2 regions of the Exiguobacterium sp. UBA6309 genome follow, and region 2 is predicted to be linked to the other one. Evidence: a T-box and tRNA genes for the amino acid it is inferred to sense, from the RefSeq annotation. Region 2 holds a T-box; the other holds one or more tRNA genes.
What was found. A T-box is a leader RNA that pairs with one kind of tRNA and senses whether it is charged. The one in region 2 lies ahead of alaS (alanine--tRNA ligase), so its partner is inferred to be a tRNA-Ala.
Positions count from the first base shown of each region.

Region 1: it has a tRNA-Ala gene. The T-box ahead of alaS (alanine--tRNA ligase) is inferred to sense a tRNA for this amino acid. The anticodon was not compared.

Region 1 is NZ_DJTL01000037.1:50,106-60,610, reverse strand. Features, by position in the region: gene B3M90_RS13155 (hypothetical protein) at 1-253, opposite strand, end outside; gene B3M90_RS13150 (ATP-binding cassette domain-containing protein) at 235-2,136, opposite strand; gene B3M90_RS13145 (redox-sensing transcriptional repressor Rex) at 2,304-2,963, shown strand; gene B3M90_RS13140 (twin-arginine translocase TatA/TatE family subunit) at 2,963-3,160, shown strand; gene tatC (twin-arginine translocase subunit TatC) at 3,168-3,947, shown strand; tRNA gene B3M90_RS13130 (tRNA-Ala) at 4,052-4,127, shown strand; gene B3M90_RS13125 (S8 family serine peptidase) at 4,350-8,096, shown strand; gene B3M90_RS13120 (hypothetical protein) at 8,224-8,382, shown strand; gene B3M90_RS13115 (hypothetical protein) at 8,503-8,955, shown strand; gene B3M90_RS13110 (hypothetical protein) at 8,969-9,478, shown strand; gene B3M90_RS13105 (hypothetical protein) at 9,649-9,912, shown strand; partial or broken gene B3M90_RS13100 (IS3 family transposase) at 9,987-10,505, opposite strand, start outside.
Region 2 is NZ_DJTL01000025.1:25,881-36,385, forward strand. Features, by position in the region: gene mltG (endolytic transglycosylase MltG) at 1-35, opposite strand, end outside; gene B3M90_RS06680 (DUF1292 domain-containing protein) at 114-407, opposite strand; gene B3M90_RS06685 (DUF1292 domain-containing protein) at 394-681, opposite strand; gene ruvX (Holliday junction resolvase RuvX) at 696-1,118, opposite strand; gene B3M90_RS06695 (IreB family regulatory phosphoprotein) at 1,115-1,384, opposite strand; gene alaS (alanine--tRNA ligase) at 1,419-4,061, opposite strand; T-box leader at 4,119-4,329, opposite strand; gene B3M90_RS06705 (ATP-dependent RecD-like DNA helicase) at 4,372-6,597, opposite strand; gene B3M90_RS06710 (VOC family protein) at 6,714-7,262, shown strand; gene B3M90_RS06715 (tetratricopeptide repeat protein) at 7,307-7,972, opposite strand; gene mnmA (tRNA 2-thiouridine(34) synthase MnmA) at 7,986-9,107, opposite strand; gene B3M90_RS06725 (cysteine desulfurase family protein) at 9,124-10,251, opposite strand; gene cymR (cysteine metabolism transcriptional regulator CymR) at 10,265-10,505, opposite strand, start outside.

The sequences.
Region 1 (10,505 bases), on a different contig from region 2:
GTTGTGTCGTTAGAAGCGTACAACATAGTCCAGAGAGTAGACTGACGAGAAGACCGCTCCATGTCTGGATGACAAGTCCGATCATGCAAGAAATCAGAAGGAACAAAGGAAGAGCAGCATTAAAGGCATCCGGGCGGATGAAGGCGGACACGTAGTCCGCATACATCGGAACGAAATAAAGAATACCGGATAACAGTCCTTGAATCAGGTTGATGAAAAAGCTTTTCGTTCGCATCAGTGTTGGTTCTCCCATCGTTCCATCAATTCAAGTAGATCGACATCGATCTGGTCTCGTTCCGCAGATAACGCTGTCGCTTTTGGAATATCATTAAAAACTTCCGGTTCGCAAAGCAACTGTTCGATTTCCGCTGAACGCTGTTCGAGCCGTTCAATATCTTGTTCGAGTTGTTCGATTTGCTGACGGCGTTTTTTTTCTTCTTTCTGTGCTTCTTTGTCGATCGTCTTCGATGCCGTGACTTTTGCCGCTTTTGCCTCTTCGGCTTCAAGGCGAGCGATTTCTTCTTGTTCAGCCTTCTTCTCTGTGTAGTACGAATAATCGCCGAGGTATTCTGTCACACCAGCTTCACTCATCTCGATGACGCGTGTCGCGATCCGATCGATGAAGTACCGGTCATGGGAAACGAAGAGTAGCGTACCTTCATAGTCGACGAGAGCGTTCTCAAGGACCATCTTCGAATCCAGATCCAAGTGGTTCGTTGGCTCGTCAAGGATGAGGACGTTAGTCTTCCGGAGTTTCAGTTTTGCGAGCGCGAGACGTCCGCGTTCGCCACCGGACAATTCATGGACAATCTTGAAGACATCGTCGCCGCTGAACAGGAATTGTCCGAGCACAGAACGGACTTCTTGTTCGCGCATCAGTGGCCATTCGTTCCAAATCTCATCGATGACACGATTCCGGTCATTGAGTTCTGCTTGCTCTTGATCGTAATACCCGATCGAGACGCCGGTGCCAAAACGGAAATCACCGAAGAGAGGACGTAAACGACCGACGAGGACTTTTAAGAGCGTCGACTTCCCGATTCCGTTCGGTCCGACGAGTGCCAGTGATTCGCCGCGTTGCAAGCGGAACGTGATGTCTTTTGAGACAGCTTCTTCGTAACCGATTGCCAATTGATTGACTTGAAGAACGTCATTCCCGCTCTGTTTTTCGATTGGGAAGGAGAGGACCGTACTGCGTTCATCTCCATCTGGTCGGTCGAGCCGGTCGACCTTCTCGAGCCGTTTTCGAACGCTTTGAGCACGCTTTGTCGTTGTCGCCCGAGCGATGTTTCGTTGAATGAAATCCTGCATCTTCGCGATTTCTTCTTGCTGCTGTTCGAACTGTTTCATTTCTTGATCGTACAATGCCGCTTTTTGCTCGAGGTACTTCGTATAGTTCCCAGTGAACTTACGACAGACATTACGAGAGAGCTCATAGACGACATTGACGACTTGATCGAGGAAGTACCGATCGTGCGAGACGATCAGAACGGCACCACGATAACCACCGAGGTAACTTTCAAGCCAAGCGAGCGTATCGATATCCAGATGGTTCGTCGGTTCATCGAGAATGAGAAGCTCTGGTGCTTGCAGGAGCATCTTCGCTAAGGCGAGCCGTGTCCGTTGACCTCCGGACAATGTCTGGATCCGGCGTGAGTAATCGTCTGGATAAAAGCGCATGCCGTGCAGGACGGAGCGAATATTCGCTTCGAACTGATAACCACCTGCTTCTGAGAAGTCATGTTGTGCTTGATCGTACGTCTTCAGAAGTCGATCGTAAGCGACCGGGTCGTTCAAGATGTGCTCCATGCCCATCTCGATTTCCATCCGGCGCAGTGTCCGTTCTTGTTCTTGCAGATGTTCAAAGACGGTCAGCATCTCGTTCCAGATCGTCTCATTCGATTCGAGACCACTGTCTTGCGCGAGATAGCCGATTTTGACATCTTTACCTTTCATGATATCGCCCGAGTCATGACTGAGTTCACCAGCGATGATTTTGAGCAAGGTTGATTTACCGGCACCATTTCGACCGACGAGCGCAATTCGGTCGCGCTCTTGTACTTCCAATTTGATATTTTCTAAAATCGGCTCGACGCCGAATGATTTCGAGAGTTGGTTGACTTGTAAGAGTATCATTTCCATCCATCCTTCCACCCTTTAGTCTATCACGAACAAAAGCGCGAGGTCCTGCGGAATATATTATTTGTGACTCTATGTGAAGTGGTTTACAATCAAGGAGAGTAGAAAGCTTTTTGCAAAGATTTGGGTGCCACGATGGATGTGGCCGAAGGGGGAACTGCAGGATGAATGGATCAGACACAAAAATTCCACAAGCGACAGCAAAACGGTTGCCGCTATATTATCGCTTCATCCAAAGTTTATACAATTCAGGCAAGCTCCGCGTCTCTTCTGCTGAGTTAAGCGAGGCGGTGAAGGTTGATTCAGCAACGATTCGTCGCGATTTTTCCTACTTTGGGGCACTAGGGAAGAAGGGGTATGGATATAACGTTCAACATCTCTTAACGTTTTTCCGGAAAACCTTGAATCAAGATGAGGTGACGAATGTTGCCTTGATTGGGGTCGGTCATCTCGGAACAGCGTTTGCAAATTATAACTTTTTAAAGAATAATAGTACTCGGATAGTCGTTGCGTTTGATGCGGACGAAGAGAAGGTCGGAACAACGACGCATGACGTTCCAATCTATCATGTTTCGGACATGAAAGAACAAATCGAAGCGAATCAGGTCGATGTCGCCATCTTGACGGTTCCATCCCAGTTCGCACAGTCAGTAGCGGATGAGTTAGTCGAGTATGGTGTGACAGGCATTCTGAACTTCACGCCTGCACGGTTGAACGTGCCAGCGAGCGTTCGGGTTCATCACATCGATTTATCGATCGAGTTGCAGTCGTTAGTTTATTTCATGAAGCATTATTCGCAATCAGCTGAAGGAGTGAAATCATAATGGAAAACCTTATCCCGCTCACGTTAGGTATCGGACCTGCGAGTATCGGATTAATTGCTGTCGTCGCGTTGATCATCTTCGGACCGAAGAAGTTGCCGGAATTCGGTCGTGCTGCCGGTCAAACATTGAAAGAGTTCAAGAATGCCACGAACGGCATCATGGACGACGATAAAAAGGACGAACCGAAAGAGAAGTGATTGAATCATGACGGTTGATCAAGAACAAAGCATGACGTCGCACCTAGACGAACTGCGTAAGCGGATTGTCTGGTCGCTCCTCATCGTCGTCGTCCTGTTCGCTGTCGCATTTCCGCTCGTTCGACCGCTCGTCCGTTTTCTGCAAGCGGACTTAAAAGAGCTCGGTATCGGATTAAATGCCTTCAACGTCGCCGATCCTTTAATGTTGTATTTGAATCTTGCGTTCATCATCGCGCTGATTTTAGCGTCACCGTTCTGGATGTATCAACTGTGGGCATTCGTCCGACCAGGGCTTTATGAAAAGGAACAAAAAGCAACACTGACGTATATTCCAGTCATCTTCTTTCTATTTTTGGCTGGTGTAGCCTTCTCGTATTTCTGGTTGCTTCCCTTCTTGCTCGAAGTCTCAACGGATCTCGGGAAAGAATTGGGGATCGAGCAAGTCATCGGGGTCGAAAACTACTTCAGTTTCTTGATCCGGTTGACGATGCCGTTTGGTCTTCTCTTCCAATTGCCGGTCGTGACGATGTTCCTGACACGCCTTGGTCTTGTGACGCCATATTTCATGCGAAAGAATCGAAAATATGCGTATTTCGCGCTGTTCGTCGTTGCGGCATTGATCGCACCGCCGGACGTGACGTCACACTTGATGATCTCAGTGCCGTTGTTCGTTCTCTATGAAATCAGTATCTTGATTTCCGCGCGGACGTATAAAAAGGTCTTGATCCTCGAGCAACAGGCAGAGCTTGAACGACAGGCGGATTTGATGCGTGAATTGAATAAATGAATCGTGAATTCCTTCCAGCCATTTCGGGAGGAATTCTTTTTTATGAAAGCGTTATGTTTATATTGATAAAGCAGTTAGCGATGCGTATACTAAAGATAATTCATGGGGGCTTAGCTCAGCTGGGAGAGCGTTTGGCTGGCAGCCAAAAGGTCGTCGGTTCGATCCCGATAGTCTCCACCAAGTTCATACGTTCAACTCCTCGAGTGCTCGAGGAGTTTTTTTATGTTCCCAGTTAAATTCCTTCCAAATATAAAATGTCACCAAAAAGAAAAAAATTAAAAAAATAGACAAATATAAATTGTTTATTTCCATTAACTTCATTAAACTAAAAATACAGAATTTTCGTTAAACTGTTTTATTAGTATTACTACTATGGTTTTACAGAAAAGGGGAAACGAACGCATGAAGAAGAAGATTGCACTTATGGCAGCCGTCTTAATGACGTCTTCCAATCTAGTCAGTGCGCAAGGTGCACTGTCCTCGCAAGACAAAGCGACGGGTCAAAAACCGCAGGCGCTCTCACTGAAGAAATCGGGACAAGAAAAGAACTACAAACAATCGGATAAAGTCCGAGTCGTCATCGAGATGGAACAAAAACCGGCGATTCAAATCGCCCAATCTCAAAACAAGCGGTATAGCACATTGAGCAATGCCGAAAAGGAATCGATCAAGGATCGACTCGTCAGCGTCCAAAAATCAGTCAAGTCAGCTATCGCTAAAAAGGCGATTCCTGTTACATATAAAGAAAGCTTCACAACCGTCATCAATGGATTCAGTGGTGAAGTGAAGTTCGGTGACATCGAAGATATCAAACAACTCGAAGGAGTCAAAAGTGTACATATCGCGCACGAATATGCGCGCCCAACCGTCGATAAAGGTGCCAAGCCAGACATGCTGTACAGCAAGGACATGGTCAATGCGAAGGAAACGTGGCAGGACTATGGCTTTAAAGGGGAAGGAACCGTCGTCGCGGTCATCGATACGGGGATTGATCCATCGCACAAAGACATGGTCTTGAGTCCAGAGACAAAGGTGGATTTAACCTCTTCGAAGGTCGATAGTGCGAAAGAAACAAAAGGTTTAAAAGGAAAGTATTTCACGGAAAAAGTACCGTACGGCTATAACTATGCCGATCACGACAGCGAAATCCGTGACTTAGGTGCGGGGGCATCGATGCACGGGATGCACGTCGCAGGTACGGTCGGAGCAAACGGCGATGAAGCAAACGGTGGTATCAAAGGGGTCGCGCCGGAAACACAGCTCCTCGCGATGAAAGTCTTCGGAAACGATCCAGGAATGCCATCGACATTCAGCGATATCTACATTAAAGCGATCGATGATGCGATTGCACTCGGAGCCGATGTCATCAACATGAGTCTCGGTTCGACGGCATCGTTCGTCAATTCAGATGCTCCAGAACAACGCGCAATCGTCAACGCGATGAACAACGGTATCTTGTGTGCGATCTCTGCTGGTAACTCGGCGTTTGCAGGTCATGGTGCGGGTAATCCATATACAGCAAACCCGGATATCGGTGTCGTTGGTGCACCAGGATTGACGAGCCAGGCGCTCCAAGTCGCGTCACTCGAAAATACGAAATTGACGCTTGAAGGCATGGCGCTGACGATCGACGGTCAGGATGCCGGTTATTTGGCATACCAAAAACAAGATTCGCCGAATCCGATTGCCGTCTTCGATAAAGAGAAGAAGGATGTCGTGTATGTCGGTGACGGTCAAGCTTCGAACTATGAAGGTAAAGACGTCAAAGGGAAAGTCGTCTTCGTCGTGCGTAACGGTGGTTTCAACTACGGTATGATCCAAGCAGAAGCTGAGAAGCAAGGGGCAGCAGGTGTCATCGTCCGCGGTCGAGTCGATCACGGGGATTACGTCAGCATGGCGCTCAACAATCCGACGATTCCACTCGTCACGCTTAGCATCGCGGACGGGAATGATCTCGAAGCAAAAGCAAAAGAAGGCAAGGCAATCGCAGTGACATTTGACGGAAAAGCGGTCTCAACCGATAACCCGGTCGCAGGACAAATGTCTGACTTCACGTCATGGGGTGTCACGCCAAGCCTTGACTTCAAGCCAGAAATCACGGCACCAGGTGGGAAAATCTATTCGACGCTTAATGATAACGAGTATGGCGTCATGAGCGGTACATCGATGGCAGCACCACACGTCGCTGGTGGAACAGCACTCGTCATGCAACGGATTGCGAAGGACTTCAAAGTCACTGGTGCAACACGCGTTAAACTCGCCAAAAACATCTTGATGAATACATCGCGTCCGCAACTCGATCAAGGAAAATACAACGCAGAACTGAAAACAGGCAACTTCTACTCCCCACGTCGTGAGGGAGCTGGACTGATGGATCTTCGTGCTGCGATGAAGACACCAGTCGTCATCACAGAGACAAAGTCAGGTGAAGGCAAGGCATCCTTGAAGGAAGTCGGCGAGAAGTTCACATTCACGCTTGATTTAAAAAACTACAGCAATGAAAAAGTGACGTATAAGCTAGCGGGAACGGTTCAATCAGATCTCGGTGCACAAGGATCGAACTTCCTTGAAGCAAATGGAATCTTCAAAAAAGGAACGATTGGTACGGTAGATGCCAACATAGGCACATACCCGATCTCATTTGCAGTCGGCTCGAAGAAAGCGAGTTCAGTCTCGATTAATCCGAAGAGCTCAACGAAAGTCAGCGTGTCAGTCGATTTGAAGAACACGACTGACTGGGCGAACGAGCTTCCGCTTGAACAAGTCTTTAAAAACGGCTACTTCGTCGAAGGATTCGTCCGTCTGATCGATACGAAGAGCAAAAATCCAGAACTGACAGTTCCTTATGTTGGATTCAAAGGAAAATGGGATCAAGCTCCGATTTTAGATGCACCATTGTACGATAAAAACAACACGTTCTACGGATTGACAGGTCTAGCGACTGAAGTGAAGGACGATTTCGAATTCCTTGGTACGAATGCCGCTGGAAAAGTTGTCGCGAACAAAGTCTCGTTCTCACCGAACAACGACGGTAGCGCAGATGAAGCTTTCCCGATCATCTCGTTCCTTCGAAATGCGAAAAAAGTCGAGTATTCGATTCTTGACCGGAATAAAACAACACTTCAGAAGCTTGATATGCAAACGGACGTCGTCAAGAACTACTATGATAGCGGTTCAGAGAACGGCTACACACCAGTCACAAGCGCTGCTTGGGACGGAACGATCAACGGGAAACCGGTCAAAGATGGTCTTTACTACTACAAAGTCAAATCGGTGATCGATTATCCGAACGCAAAATGGCAGACGAATCTCTTCCCAGTCTATGTCGATACGAAAAAGCCAGCAGCGACTGTGAAATGGAATGCTGCGAAATCAACACTTTCATGGACAGCAGGCGACCAAGGAACAGGAGTTGCGTCATACGATATCCTCGTCAATGGAAAGAGTGTCTTAAAGCAACCACTTGCCGCAACAGAAAAAGCGTACACGTTGACGGATCTGCCGGAGCGCGCGAAGATTGCCTTCGTCGTCAAAGACTATGCTGGAAACAGTGTGAAAAAAGACGTCAACACGACAGGCGTTGATAAAGCCGTACCAAATGTTCAAATCGATACACCGGTCGCTCTTGGTCTTGCAACATCAAAAGTCATCAACATCGCGGGTCATGTCTCTGATGAGTCAGGTATCAAATCGTTCAAGATCAACGGAAAAACTGTTAAACTGCGTTTCGATGCAGCCCAACAAAACTATGCGTTCAGCCATGACGTGACGTACACGACGGATGGCGTCAAGTCATTCAAGGTCGAAGCATACGATGGAAAAGGGAATCGTGTGGCGTTCAACCGTCAAGTCATCATCGACACAGAATTACCAACGATTCGTGTCACAGCACCAAAAACCGTCTCAAGTAAAACAAAAACAGCTGAGATGAAGATCGTACTTCGCGATAACTACAGCGAATTACGCTTCGACTTCAATGGTAGCGCGGAATACCGCCGGACGTTCAAAGAACCGTACGTCATGAAAGCCTTCAAAAAGACGATCACGAAAAAAGTGACGCTCAAAAAAGGAAAAAACACGTACAACTTGAAACTGAAGGATCTGGGTGGACACGTCGTTACGAAAACAGTCGTCATCACGAAAAAATAAGGTAACAATGAACAAGCCAGGCGGAAATCCGTCTGGCTTTTCGTTGTGTGTCGAAGCGCCTTGAAGGGTTTATGAGACGAGTGGAGCGGGAAATTTAAGAGCAGAAACAATTAGAGGGGGAACAACCATGAATCCGTTTACGACATTAATCGCCTTCATCGTGGGGTGTCTCGTCTTATATCTCGGTATCCGTGACAAAAACGGCTGGCTGATCGGTGTCGCATTGATACCGCTCGCGATCGTTGCCTATAGTGTCATCTATCTGATCATCCAGGTCAGTGCATAGTCTCTAATGAAAGATGTCTTGTCCGAAGCGACAAGACATCTTTTTTTCAAAAAATCATACTAGATATGAAACCGATGCAGTAAAATGTAAGTATATGACAGTATAAAGAGGTGGGAGATCATGGAACACGTACATACACAAACGAAAGCATTAGCGACGTTATACGAAGAGATGCACCAAAAGACACAGACCGGCATGTGGGTCATGCTTGCGGCATTCTTAGCGCTCAGTAACACACTCGAGAAACCAATCTACGCGATGATCGTCCCGTTATTGTATTTTGGCTACGACATGTTCGTACAACGCAAGCGGTTCGCGCTTGTTGCGGAATATACATCAGAGACTTCTGCAAGACGGCTTTATCACGTGCATGTGTTGATCGGGATCTTACAATACGGAGCACTCGCTGGTCTGATCGTTTGGGCAGTCGATCGCCCGAATACATCTTTCTTGATCGGTCTCGTCATCGTCGTCATTCCGTTCTACTGGATCTGCCGAAAAACGTTAGAGTTCGTCTCACGAAAGATCGATCCAACATATGTGACGGAAAAAGAAATTCATCAAGCTCGCTAAAGGAGAAGGTACTATGCAAACGGCTCGTGAAGAACGCCTACAAAAACTTGCCCTCGCGTATCGGGATGTCGAATGGCTCGGCACACGCTGGTATTGGAACGTGTTTCTATTCATAACAGTCGGTGTTTTGATTGAGTGGACGGATCTCCCGATTTTGATTTTGACGATTCCAGCCGTTTTTCTCGGATCCGATTTTCGCTACCAACTAAAAAAACGAAAAATTTTAGACGGCTATCTCTCAAACGCACAGGTTCGTCGGCAATTTTTACTTCGTACCGGCAGTCACGTCCTGCTGTATGCCGTATTGACGATCGTCATCATTCAGACGATCGATAGACCATTTTGGCAGATGTTTGTTGCGATATTTGCGATTTTAACACCACTCTATTTCATCAGTGAATGGATCATCCGACGTGATGGAAAGCGTGATCCAGATTATATCAGTGACGTTGAAGTTGCCCGCTTCGTCAGACAGAAAGGAACATCACAATGGAACACCTATTCGAGCGACAAGCACGTCTGAACCTATTGGTACGTCCTGTGCGTTCCGTCGCCTATTTCTTTTTGGTCCCTGGATTGATTTTTGCGGTACCTGCTTGGTTTATGCCGACAATTACATCCGTCTTTCTTCAGATCATGCTCTTTTGTCTTTGCGCGACAGCAGTCTCTCGAGAAATTGTCCGTCTACGGCTCATGAAGTCATATTTAACACCAACTATGTATCAACAAACCGTTCAAAAGGTCGCTCGTCTGACAATCATCGGGTATGTCGTGGCATGGCTGATCGCCGTCGTCATGCTGTCGATTCCAAGTGCTCCTGGTTATTTATTCGTCGTCTTCCTCTTTTGGATTGGTGGGTTTAGTCTTGGTATCACTCGACTGAATCGGTTAGCCAAACAAATCGATCCAGCCTACGTCTCGATGGGGGAAATCGAACGTGCGTGGTGGAAACGGTAAAGCAAAAAATCCGCATCAATCAGCGAAAGTGAACTGCTCCCTGTCAAGTAGACAGGACAAATAATAAAAATCCTTTAAACGGCTTGCGCTCTGTATTCTAATGGAGCCAAGCCGTTTAATCGTTGTTGATATCGTTCTTCATTGTAGAAGTAAATATATTTCTGGATTGCGAGTCGGAGTTCGTCGAACTCCGCAAACTTATGTAGATAATAACTTTCGCACTTCAACGCTCCCCAAAAGGACTCCATCGGTCCGTTATCAATACAGCTTCCAACCCGAGACATACTTTGTGTAATGCCTGCCACGCGTGTCATATGACGAAACGGATGAGAAGTATATTGAAATCCTCGATCACTATGAAGCAAGGGACGACTTCCGGATGCGCCCTGTAGGGCGTGTTCAAGAGTATCGAACACAAGCTGATTATTATTGGAATGCCCAAGAACGAAGGCACGGATGGATCCATCATATAGGTCCAGAATGGCGCTCAAATACGCCTTCTGAGAGGCGCCATACTTCAGTTCCGCGACATCCGTCACCCATTTTTGGTTCGGTCCTGCGGCGTTGAAATCACGGTTCAGAATGTTCTCTGC
Region 2 (10,505 bases):
TCGATTTCAGCATTTTGCTTCCATTCGTTCTCCATCGGTTCCTCCTTCTTCTCTTAAAACAAGGTGACACCGTAAGAGAAAGTCTCTTACGACGTCACCTGTCATGAGTCGGGTTAGTCTAACTGATCTTCGAGCGTGTTAAAGACTTCTTCGATTTCATCCCAAGTCGCTGTATCGTCTTCGTCGATTGGTACGAGGTTGAAGTCGTTGTCTCCATCACCGTATTCGTCGAGTTCGTAAACGAAGATGTCGACTTCTTCTGCTTCGTCATAATCTGCTCCGATTGGCTCGAGGAAGATGTATGTCTTGCTCGAACGTGGGCTTTCATAACGCAGACGTTCTACGAATTCGAAATCATTTCCTTCGCCGTCCGGAATTACGTAACGTGTTGGCTCATTCTGTTGCATCAGTGATCCGCTCCTTTAACGCAAGCTCGAGTTCATCCCAAGTTTGCTCATCATTTTCATCGATCAGGCTCAATTCAAAATCATCTTCGCCTTCTCCATATTCATCGATCTCACAGATGATTAGATCATCCGCTCCTTCGTCAGGGTTACCGATCATTTCAAGAAATAGATAGGTTTTTCCTGTCCGTTCACTCGAGTAACGGTACCATTCTTCGAAAAGATGTTCGCCGCCCTCTTCATCTGGAAAGAGATACTGACGTTTTTCTTCAGCCATCGGTTTCTCCCCCTTCATCGATTCGCCCGATCCAAATACGATTGCAGGATCATGACGGCAGCCATCTTATCGATGACTTGTTTTCGTTTCTTGCGGCTGACATCGGCATCGATCAGCATCCGTTCTGCTTGCATCGTCGTCAACCGTTCATCCATGAAGACGACTTCAAGCCCAGTATGCTGTTCGATTTCCTTCGCAAAGGCTTCACTCGCCTCCGCACGGGGACCGATGGAACCGTTCATGTTTTTCGGAAGACCAATGACTAGGATTTCGACATTGTATGTCTCCATGATGACATCGAGCCGTTTGAAGGCTTCTGGGTAATCCGGTTCCGTCCACTTGACCGTCTCGACACCTTGCGCCGTCCAGCCCATCAAGTCACTGACCGCTACCCCGATCGTCTTCGAACCGACGTCTAGTCCCATTGCACGTTTCATTTTGAATTTCCACTCTCCGCCAAATAAGATTTCACGAGTTCTTCGAGCAATTCGTCACGTTCAATCTTACGAATTAAGTTACGTGCGTCATTATGACGAGGAATGTAAGCAGGATCTCCAGATAGGAGATAGCCGACGATTTGGTTGATCGGATGATATCCTTTTTCTTCTAAAGCATGATAGACCGTCAACAACACATCCCGTGTCGCTGCTTTGTTATCGTCTTCTGGAAAGTTGAATTTCATCGTTTGATCCATCTGACTCACGTTCATCACCTCTTTCATATACACTACGTTTCTATTATGCCAGTGATTGCACGTATTGTGAAGCGTACGCGAGTGCTTCTTCTAATTTCGACGCATCTTTCCCACCAGCTTGAGCCATGTCAGGGCGACCGCCACCGCCACCACCGCAGCGTGTTGCGACTTCCTTGATCAATTTACCAGCATGATAGCCTTGGTCGATTAAATCTTTTGAAACGCTTGCGACGAGATTGACTTTCTCACCTTGCGCACTACCGAGAACAATGATTGCTGATCCGAGTGAGCTCTTCAACTCATCCATCATACCGCGAAGGGCATCCATATCTGAGACGTCGACACGTTTCGCAAGCACACGTACGCCGTTGATTTCCTCAACATCGTCCTTTAGTGAAGCAGCTTCGATGTTCGCAAGTTTTGCTTGCAACGATTCGTTCGCCCGTTCCGTCTCACGAAGTTGTTGTTGCAGTGCTTCGATACGAACTGGAACTTCCGTCGTTTTCGTTTTCAAGACAGCTGCTGCTTGTTCGAGTGTTTCTAAGTGTTGATTCATCACACGATACGCGCCTGCACCTGTCACGGCTTCGATCCGGCGTGTACCTGCACCGATCCCAGACTCTGAGACGATCTTGAACAGACCGATCTCTGCAGTGTTTCCGACGTGGATTCCGCCACACAATTCAATCGAGTATGTGCCTGCTGAGACGACACGGACCGTTTCCCCGTACTTCTCACCGAACAATGCCATCGCGCCTTTTGCTTTTGCATCAGCGATGTTCATCTCTTCGATATCAACCGGTAATGATGCCCAGATCGCTTGGTTGACGTCTTGTTCGATTTTTGTCAACTCTTCTTGTGTCACTGCACCGAAGTGTGAGAAGTCGAAGCGGAGACGTTCTGGAGAAACGAGTGATCCCGCTTGGTTGACGTGTGTTCCGAGCGTGTCTTTCAATGCTTTATGAAGCAAGTGTGTTGCTGTATGGTTTTTCGTGACGGCTTTACGTTCTGCTGCTTCGACGTTTGCAACGACATCCGCCGCTTCCGTTGCGATTCCTGTACGGACGATGACCGTATGCAAGTTTTGACCGTTTGGCGCCTTTTGAACATCTTTGACATCAAGAACGAAGTCTTTGCCTTCGATTGTTCCTGTATCCGCGACTTCACCACCACTTTCAGCGTAGAACGGCGTGATATCGAGAATGACTTGCGCTTCTTCACCAGCAGCCACTTCTGTGACTCGTTCTCCATCATGCAACAATGCGATGATTTTTGCATCCGCCTTAAGGTCGGTATAGCCGACGAACGTACTTTTATCTTTTAGTGTCGAGAGGACTTCCGATTGTTGTTGCATCGAACCGCTCTCTTCACGTGCTGCCCGCGCACGTTGACGTTGTGCGTCCATCGCTTGTTTGAAGCCTTCTTCATCAACAGACATCTGATGATCTTCCGCATACTCGACTGTCAATTCGAGTGGGAAACCATACGTGTCATACAGACGGAACGCATCTTCACCACTGATGACATGCTCACCGTTCGCCTTAGACGTCTGAGCGACCGTGTTCAAGATTGCAAGACCGTCATGAAGCGTCTCATGGAAACGTTCTTCTTCGTTTTTAATGACGCGTTTGATGAAGTCCGCTTTTTCCGGAACTTGTGGGTAGAAGTCAATCATGACGTTCCCGACCGTATCAACGAGTTCATACATGAACGGACGTTCGATCCCAAGCATTTTCGCATAACGAACCGCACGGCGTAGTAAACGACGAAGGACATATCCACGTCCTTCATTCGAAGGAAGAGCACCATCACCAATCGCGAATGACACAGTACGGATGTGGTCTGCGATGACTTTGAATGCTACATCGAGTTTCGAATCATCACGGTAGATTTTACCGCTGATTTCTTCTGTCTTATGAATGATCGGCATGAACAGATCCGTATCGAAGTTCGTCGGCACGTCCTGCATGACACACGCCATCCGTTCGAGTCCCATCCCAGTATCGATGTTTTTACGCGGAAGTTCCGTGTAGTTGCCGTGTCCGTCGTGGTTGTACTGACTGAAGACGATATTCCAGATCTCGAGATAGCGTTCGTTTTCGCCACCTGGATAAAGTTCTGAATCGTTCGGATCGTCTCCGAAAGCTGGACCACGATCGAAGAAGATTTCCGTATTCGGACCAGATGGACCTTCACCGATTTCCCAGAAGTTATCTTCAAGCGGAATGATCCGCTCAGCCGGTACACCGAGTTCAAGCCAGATTTGACGCGCTGCATCATCTTCCGGATGAATCGTGACCGAAAGACGTTCTGGGTCAAGACCGTACCAGTCATCACTCGTCAAGAGTTCCCAACCCCATTTGATTGCATCTTCACGGAAATAATCACCGACAGAGAAGTTTCCAAGCATCTCGAAGAACGTATGGTGACGCGCTGTTTTCCCGACGTTTTCGATATCGTTCGTCCGGATTGATTTTTGTGCGTTGACGATACGTGGATTATCAGGAATGACACGACCATCAAAATATTTCTTGAGTGTTGCAACACCCGAGTTGATCCACAAGAGCGATGGATCCTCGACCGGCACGAGTGAAGCACTCGGTTCGATCGCATGCCCTTTGCTTTGGAAGAAATCAAGATACATCTGACGGATTTGTGCACCCGTTAATGGTTTTAGAGCTTTCATGAACAGTTACCTCCATTGGTTTTATTTGGACGCAAAAAAGCGATGCTTTCATCCCTGAAAAGGGACGAAAGCATCGCTTCCGTGGTACCACCCTCGTTCGTAAGCAACCTATTGCCTACCTCGAACATCTGATAACGGGGATGACCCGCAGGTGTTTACACCTGACTCCGGAAGGAGCTTCAAAGGGACTCGAGAAAGTGATTGCAGCAGACTCACTTCTCTCTGGACTCGAGTTTTCCTTTTACTTATCTTCCATCAACGTGTTACGTCCATTCATCTATCGTGATTATTACCTATCGAACAGCATCCGTCAAGTCTTTGTCACCCCACCGAGTCGTTCGATCAATCGTGTTCGGCGCCGCGGCTCCTCTTCTTGCGACGCTTTATGAAACGCTCGTGGGTCGCCGAACAATAACAAACTCGACTTCGCACGGGTGACCGCCGTATAAATCAAGTTTCGGGAATGCTTGAATGCCCCCGTGAAATAGACCGGCATCAAGACGATCGGAAACTCGGATCCTTGCGCTTTGTGGATCGTAATCGCATAGGCGTGCGTGAATTGATCCCAATCACTCCGGTTGTACTCGACCTCCGTCTGATCGAACCGGGCGATGATTTTATCGACTTTATCGACATTCTCTTTAGCGAAGAAGATATTGACGATTTCGCCGATATCTCCGTTATAGACGTTTTCTTCCGCATTGTTGACGAGCTGGAGAATCTTGTCCCCGGTCCGGTAAATCCGCGTTCCTTGTTTGACTTCCCGTTTCTTCGGTTCCTCCGGGTTATAGACGCGTTGCAAGGCGACATTCAATTCGTCGATCCCGACCTGACCCCGGTAGGTCGGCGCGAGGACCTGGACATCGAATTTCGAGTAGCCTTTTGCGAGTGCTTTTTCCGCGAAGGCCGAGATGCCCCGTAACGTCTCTTGCGGAGACGCAGTATAGAAGCGGCGATCCGCAAGTGGTGATAACAAATCAGCAGACGTCGTCCGGTTCTTCAAATCGTGCGCAAGACGCAATATCGAAGAATCTTCTGCTTGACGATGGACGACGCTCAAACGGACGACGGGAATTCCTTCCGTATCCATCAAGTCTGCCAGCACCTGTCCTGGACCGACGGATGGCAATTGATCGCGGTCACCGACGAACAAGATCTTCATGCCATTCGGGACGGCGCGAAGCAAACTCGATAACAAGTAGATATCAATCATCGACGATTCATCGATGATCAGTACTTTTCCCGTGATCGGCTGATCCTCATTCAGTTGAAAGTTCGTTCCATCATACTTCAATAGACGGTGAATCGTCATCGCCGGCACGTCCGTTGCTTCCGACAGACGTTTAGCGGCACGTCCCGTCGGTGCAACAAGGACGTATGGATAGACCTCTCCTGTCTTGACGCGACTCTTCTCAAGCGGCCAGTCATGAATTTCTTGCAACGCATGCAAAATTCCCTTGATGACAGTCGTCTTACCGGTACCCGGTCCACCAGTCAAGACCATCAGCGGCGCTTTGACCGCTAACTCAATCGCTTCTCGCTGTTGCGCGGCATATTCCATGCCGAACTGTTCTTCGAGGTGCCCGATTGCTTCAAGGATCGTCGCGACATCGACTTCTTGTTCCGCTCCGTTCGCCATGACCCGCGCGAGTTCCTTCGCCGCGCGGACTTCCGCATAAAAGATCGTCGGTAAATACAAGCAACCTTCTTCAAGCTTGACCTTATCTTCAGCGAGCAACAGTTCGATCGCTTGTTCCAGCCGCTCTCCCGGATCTTCCCCTAGCAGACGGGGTGCCCGTTGCAACAGCGAGTCGACCGTCGCGAAGGCATGTCCCTCGCCCGCTTCTTGTTCTAATATGTGCATGATCGAAGCAGCGACGCGTTCCGGATGTAATCCGACGAGTCCGAGGTGCGCGGCGATATGATCGGCTATCTTAAAACCAATCCCATTCACTTCATACATCAAGGAATATGGATTCTCTCGTATTCGCGCCATCGCGTCCCCTTCATAAGCAGCATAAATCTTTGCCGCCAGCTTCGGTGTGACATCAAATGGCGCTAGAAACAGCATCAACTGATCGACACCGTATAGCGTCGCGAGTCGATTCAAGATGATGTCGGCTTGTTTTTGTTTTAACCCAGGCACCTGATTCAGTACCCGTTCATCCTTTAAGATGAGATCCACTGCCTCTTCTCCAAGAGCATCGACGATATTTTTCGCTGTCTTCGGACCAATGCCGGTGAACGAACCATTCGTCAAGAAGCGGATCGTCGCATGTTTGGTCATCGGAACCGATCGGCGAATCAGCTCCGCCTTCAGTTGTTTTCCGAAGCGAGGATGATCAATGAGACGGCCGAATGCTTGATACGTTCCTCCGAGTTCGATTCCGACTCCTGTACCCGTAATGACGAGCTCGGTTTCTTTTAAATCAAAGTTCTTTTCTTTGACGGCGACCAATACAATGGAGTGTGCTTCTTCTTCAGAAGAAAAGAGCACACGTTTGACGCGCCCGACGACTTGATGGGGGTGCTCCATCACTCCACCTTCTTTCTCTCTTTTTCATTCGCTGCTTTCATCATAGCATTCGTTTACCGGATTTTAAATCAGGGAAAGATACCGTGAACCATTTCGTTAAGAGGAGGAGTTTAAGGATGGCACGTTTACCGATTGCAGGATTGTGTGAATTAGTACTTGAAGTCGAGGATATGGACCGTGCGGTCGGTTTTTGGAATGGGACACTTGGCATTCCGATCGTCGAGCAATGGGCTCCTGAGGATGCGGAACCAAGTAAAGAACAATCTAAACAAGACGGGGTTTGGGCAACGTGGCTTTACATCGGCGGTAACACTCGACTCGGTCTGTGGCTGAAACGGGACTTCACGATGGAAGAACGGACCGTCAAACACTTACCAGTGTCCGAATGGGACACGTTGTACGATGAAGGTGGTGTCCATGTTCATTGTGCCTTTTACGTTGAGAAGGACGAGTTCCAACAAGCCTTGAATCAATTGCGGGAAGCATCGATTACCGTGAAGCTCAGAGAATGGGACGAACAGGAGACATCGAATCAAAAAGAGCATTCTGCTTATTTCAAGGATACAGAAAATAACGTCATCGAACTGTATACGAAAAACATGGATGAAGCCTATGAAGACTTTTCCGGACCTCCACTTCGCGTCATTCGTGAAGTCGGGAATTAAATAGCGTAAAAAAGACGACTCCATTTGGAATCGTCTTTTTTGAATCAGTCTGCTTGTTTTAATAACGCATCCATCTTCGCTTTCGCATCTCGTGCAAGGGCGTGTTCCGGCTGATAGGCAAGAACGGCTTCAAGTTCTGCGTAACACGCTTCCTGTTGACCGAGGAAGGCAAGGGCGATCGCATAGTTATAGCGTGCATCTGTATGCGTTTCGTCCAGCATCAAGACATGCTCGAACATCTCGACCGCTTCTTCCAACTTCTCGTTTTGCGCTAAGGCAAGTCCGTATTGGAATGCGATCTCGATATCGACACCGTTTAGTTCTGACGCGCGTTGTAAACGAGGTAAGCCGCGTACTGGATCACCGAGTTTTTGATACGTCATCCCTAGCATGAAATGGAGATCAGCGTCATCAAGTCCATATAATAAGGCTGCGCGCAATGATTCCTCTGCTTCGACGAGTTGATCGGCAGCAAAGAACAGAGCACCTTTCGCATAATAGGCACTCGCGAACGTATTATCGATCATCAGTGCCCGGTCATAAAAACGAAGGGCACGATCAGCGTCGTTCATCGATTGCAGTAATGTTCCAAGATTGACGTATGCTGTCGGATCTTTTGGGTTTTGTTCGATCGCATCATTAAAAGCTTGCGCTGCTAATTCATAATTTCCAGCTTCTAGATGCCGGAACCCTACTTCATTATAGTTCATCTTCTTTTGCTCCTTACGCTAGATAAGCGAGGCGTTCGCCTGCTTTATAGGCTGCATCGATCGTCGCACCACCGAGGCAGATGTCTCCATCATAGAACACGACCGCTTGTCCTGGTGTGATCGCCCGTTGACGTTCGTCAAACGAAACATCGAGTCCATCTTCAAGGACACGAACCGTGACGGCTGTGTCTTGTTGACGGTAACGGAATTTTGCTGTGCAACGGAATGTCTCACCGACTGGACGTTCTGATGTCCAACTGACATCTGAAGCAAGTAATCCTTCCGAATACAATAATTCGTTATGGAATCCTTGATCGACATAGAGAATGTTCTCTTTTAGGTTTTTTCCGACGACGAACCAAGGTTCTCCGTCTCCACCGATACCAAGCCCGTGGCGTTGCCCCATCGTATAGTACATCAATCCATCGTGACGACCCATGACGTTGCCGTCAAGCGTCCGCATCTCACCGGGTTGTGCCGGTAGGTATTGACCGAGGAACTGTTTAAAGTTCCGCTCGCCAATGAAGCAAATACCGGTCGAGTCTTTTTTCTTAGCTGTTGCAAGGTTCGCTTCTTCTGCAATCCGGCGCACTTCTGATTTTTCCATGTGACCGATTGGGAACATCGCCTTCGCGATTTGCTCTTGCGACAATTGATTCAAGAAATACGTTTGATCTTTATTTGCATCCACGCCTCGAAGCAATTTATGTTCTCCATCTTCATAGACAGCACGTGCATAATGACCTGTTGCGACGAAATCGGCACCAAGGCGCATCGCGTGATCGAGGAACGCTTTGAACTTGATTTCCTTGTTACACATGACGTCTGGATTCGGTGTCCGACCGAGTTTATATTCATCGAGGAAGTACGTGAAGACCTTATCCCAGTACTCTTTTTCAAAATTGACCGCATAATACGGAATGCCGATTTGATTGGCTACGGCGATGACGTCTTCATAATCTTCCGTCGCCGTACAAAAGCCGTTCTCATCCGTGTCATCCCAGTTTTTCATGAAGATCCCGATGACGTTATAGCCTTGCTCTTTTAATAAATGAGCCGTCACAGACGAATCGACACCGCCCGACATCCCAACGACGACTGTCGTTTCACTCGGGGCTTTCGCTCGTGTATTCATTCATTTCACCTCTTAGTTAATTCTGAAACGATTTTACGACATCTTGCAAGGCTTGTGCGAGTAGTTCGACTTGCGGAACATCATTTCCGTGCCCAAAGCTGATCCGAACAGATGCGCGCGTTCGTTCATCTTCGCCATACATCGCCGACAGGACATGCGAAGGTTCGACAGACCCTGCCGTACATGCACTCCCACTCGATACCGCCATCTGCCGCATATCGAGCATGATCAAGAACGGTTCGATCTCGATTTGCGGGAAATAAAGATTGAGGACATTCGGTAATCCCTCGATACCGTTGACTTCATACTTGATACCACTTTCATCTAATCGAGTCAGCAAGACGGTACGCAACTGTGTGATCTGATCCTGTTGTTGATCACGCTCCGCTACCATCAGTTCGAGCGCCTTCGCTAAACCGACGATTCCCGGTACGTTCTCTGTACCAGCACGACGCTTGCGTTCTTGTTCTCCGCCGAACGTGTGAGGTGCTAACTTCACACCAGTCCGCACGTACAATAGTCCGATTCCCTTTGGACCGTTAATTTTATGAGCAGACGCGGATAAGAGATCGACCTGTAACGCTTCAACATCGATTGCTTGTTTGCCGAACACTTGCACCGCATCCGTATGAAACAAAATACCGCGTTCCCGTAAAAATTGACCGAATGTCGCAATTGGCTGGATCGTTCCGACTTCATTGTTACCAAACATGATCGAGACGAGTATCGTATCTTCCCGAACTGCTTCTTGTAAGGCAGTCAACGACACAACGCCAGACGACGGTACATCGAGATATGTGACATCATAGCCTTGCTTTTCAAGCTCTTCGAACGCACGGAGTACGGCATGATGCTCAAACCGTGTCGTAATGAGATGACGCCCTTTTTCAAGCGCTGCCTCAGCCGCACCGAAGATGGCGTAGTTATCCGACTCCGTTCCACCACTCGTGAAAATCAGTTCGGTTGGTTTCGCATTTAATTCTTGTGCGATCTGTCGGCGTGCATTGTCGATCGCCGCCCGAGCAGAACGACCAGCCGCATGGACACTTGATGGATTCCCGTACTGTTCGAGCAAATAAGGCGTCATCGCCTCAAGGACTTCTGGACGCATCGGCGTCGTCGCCGAATGGTCAAAGTAATTCATTCGTATTCACCTCTCAAATATAGAACATGTATCCTGTATCGTCTTCTTCTGCTAAGTCTTGTAGTGTCGTTGAATCGAGTACTTGATCGACCGCTTGTTGGATTTTATCCCAAAGTTTGCGTTTCGTGACCTCGTCACAAGCATCGACTTCGACGACGACGAGTGGTCCTTCAAGCAGGCGGATGATTTCACCCGCCGTAATGTTTTGTGCTTCACGACCGAGCTTATACCCGCCATAAGCGCCGCGGACACTT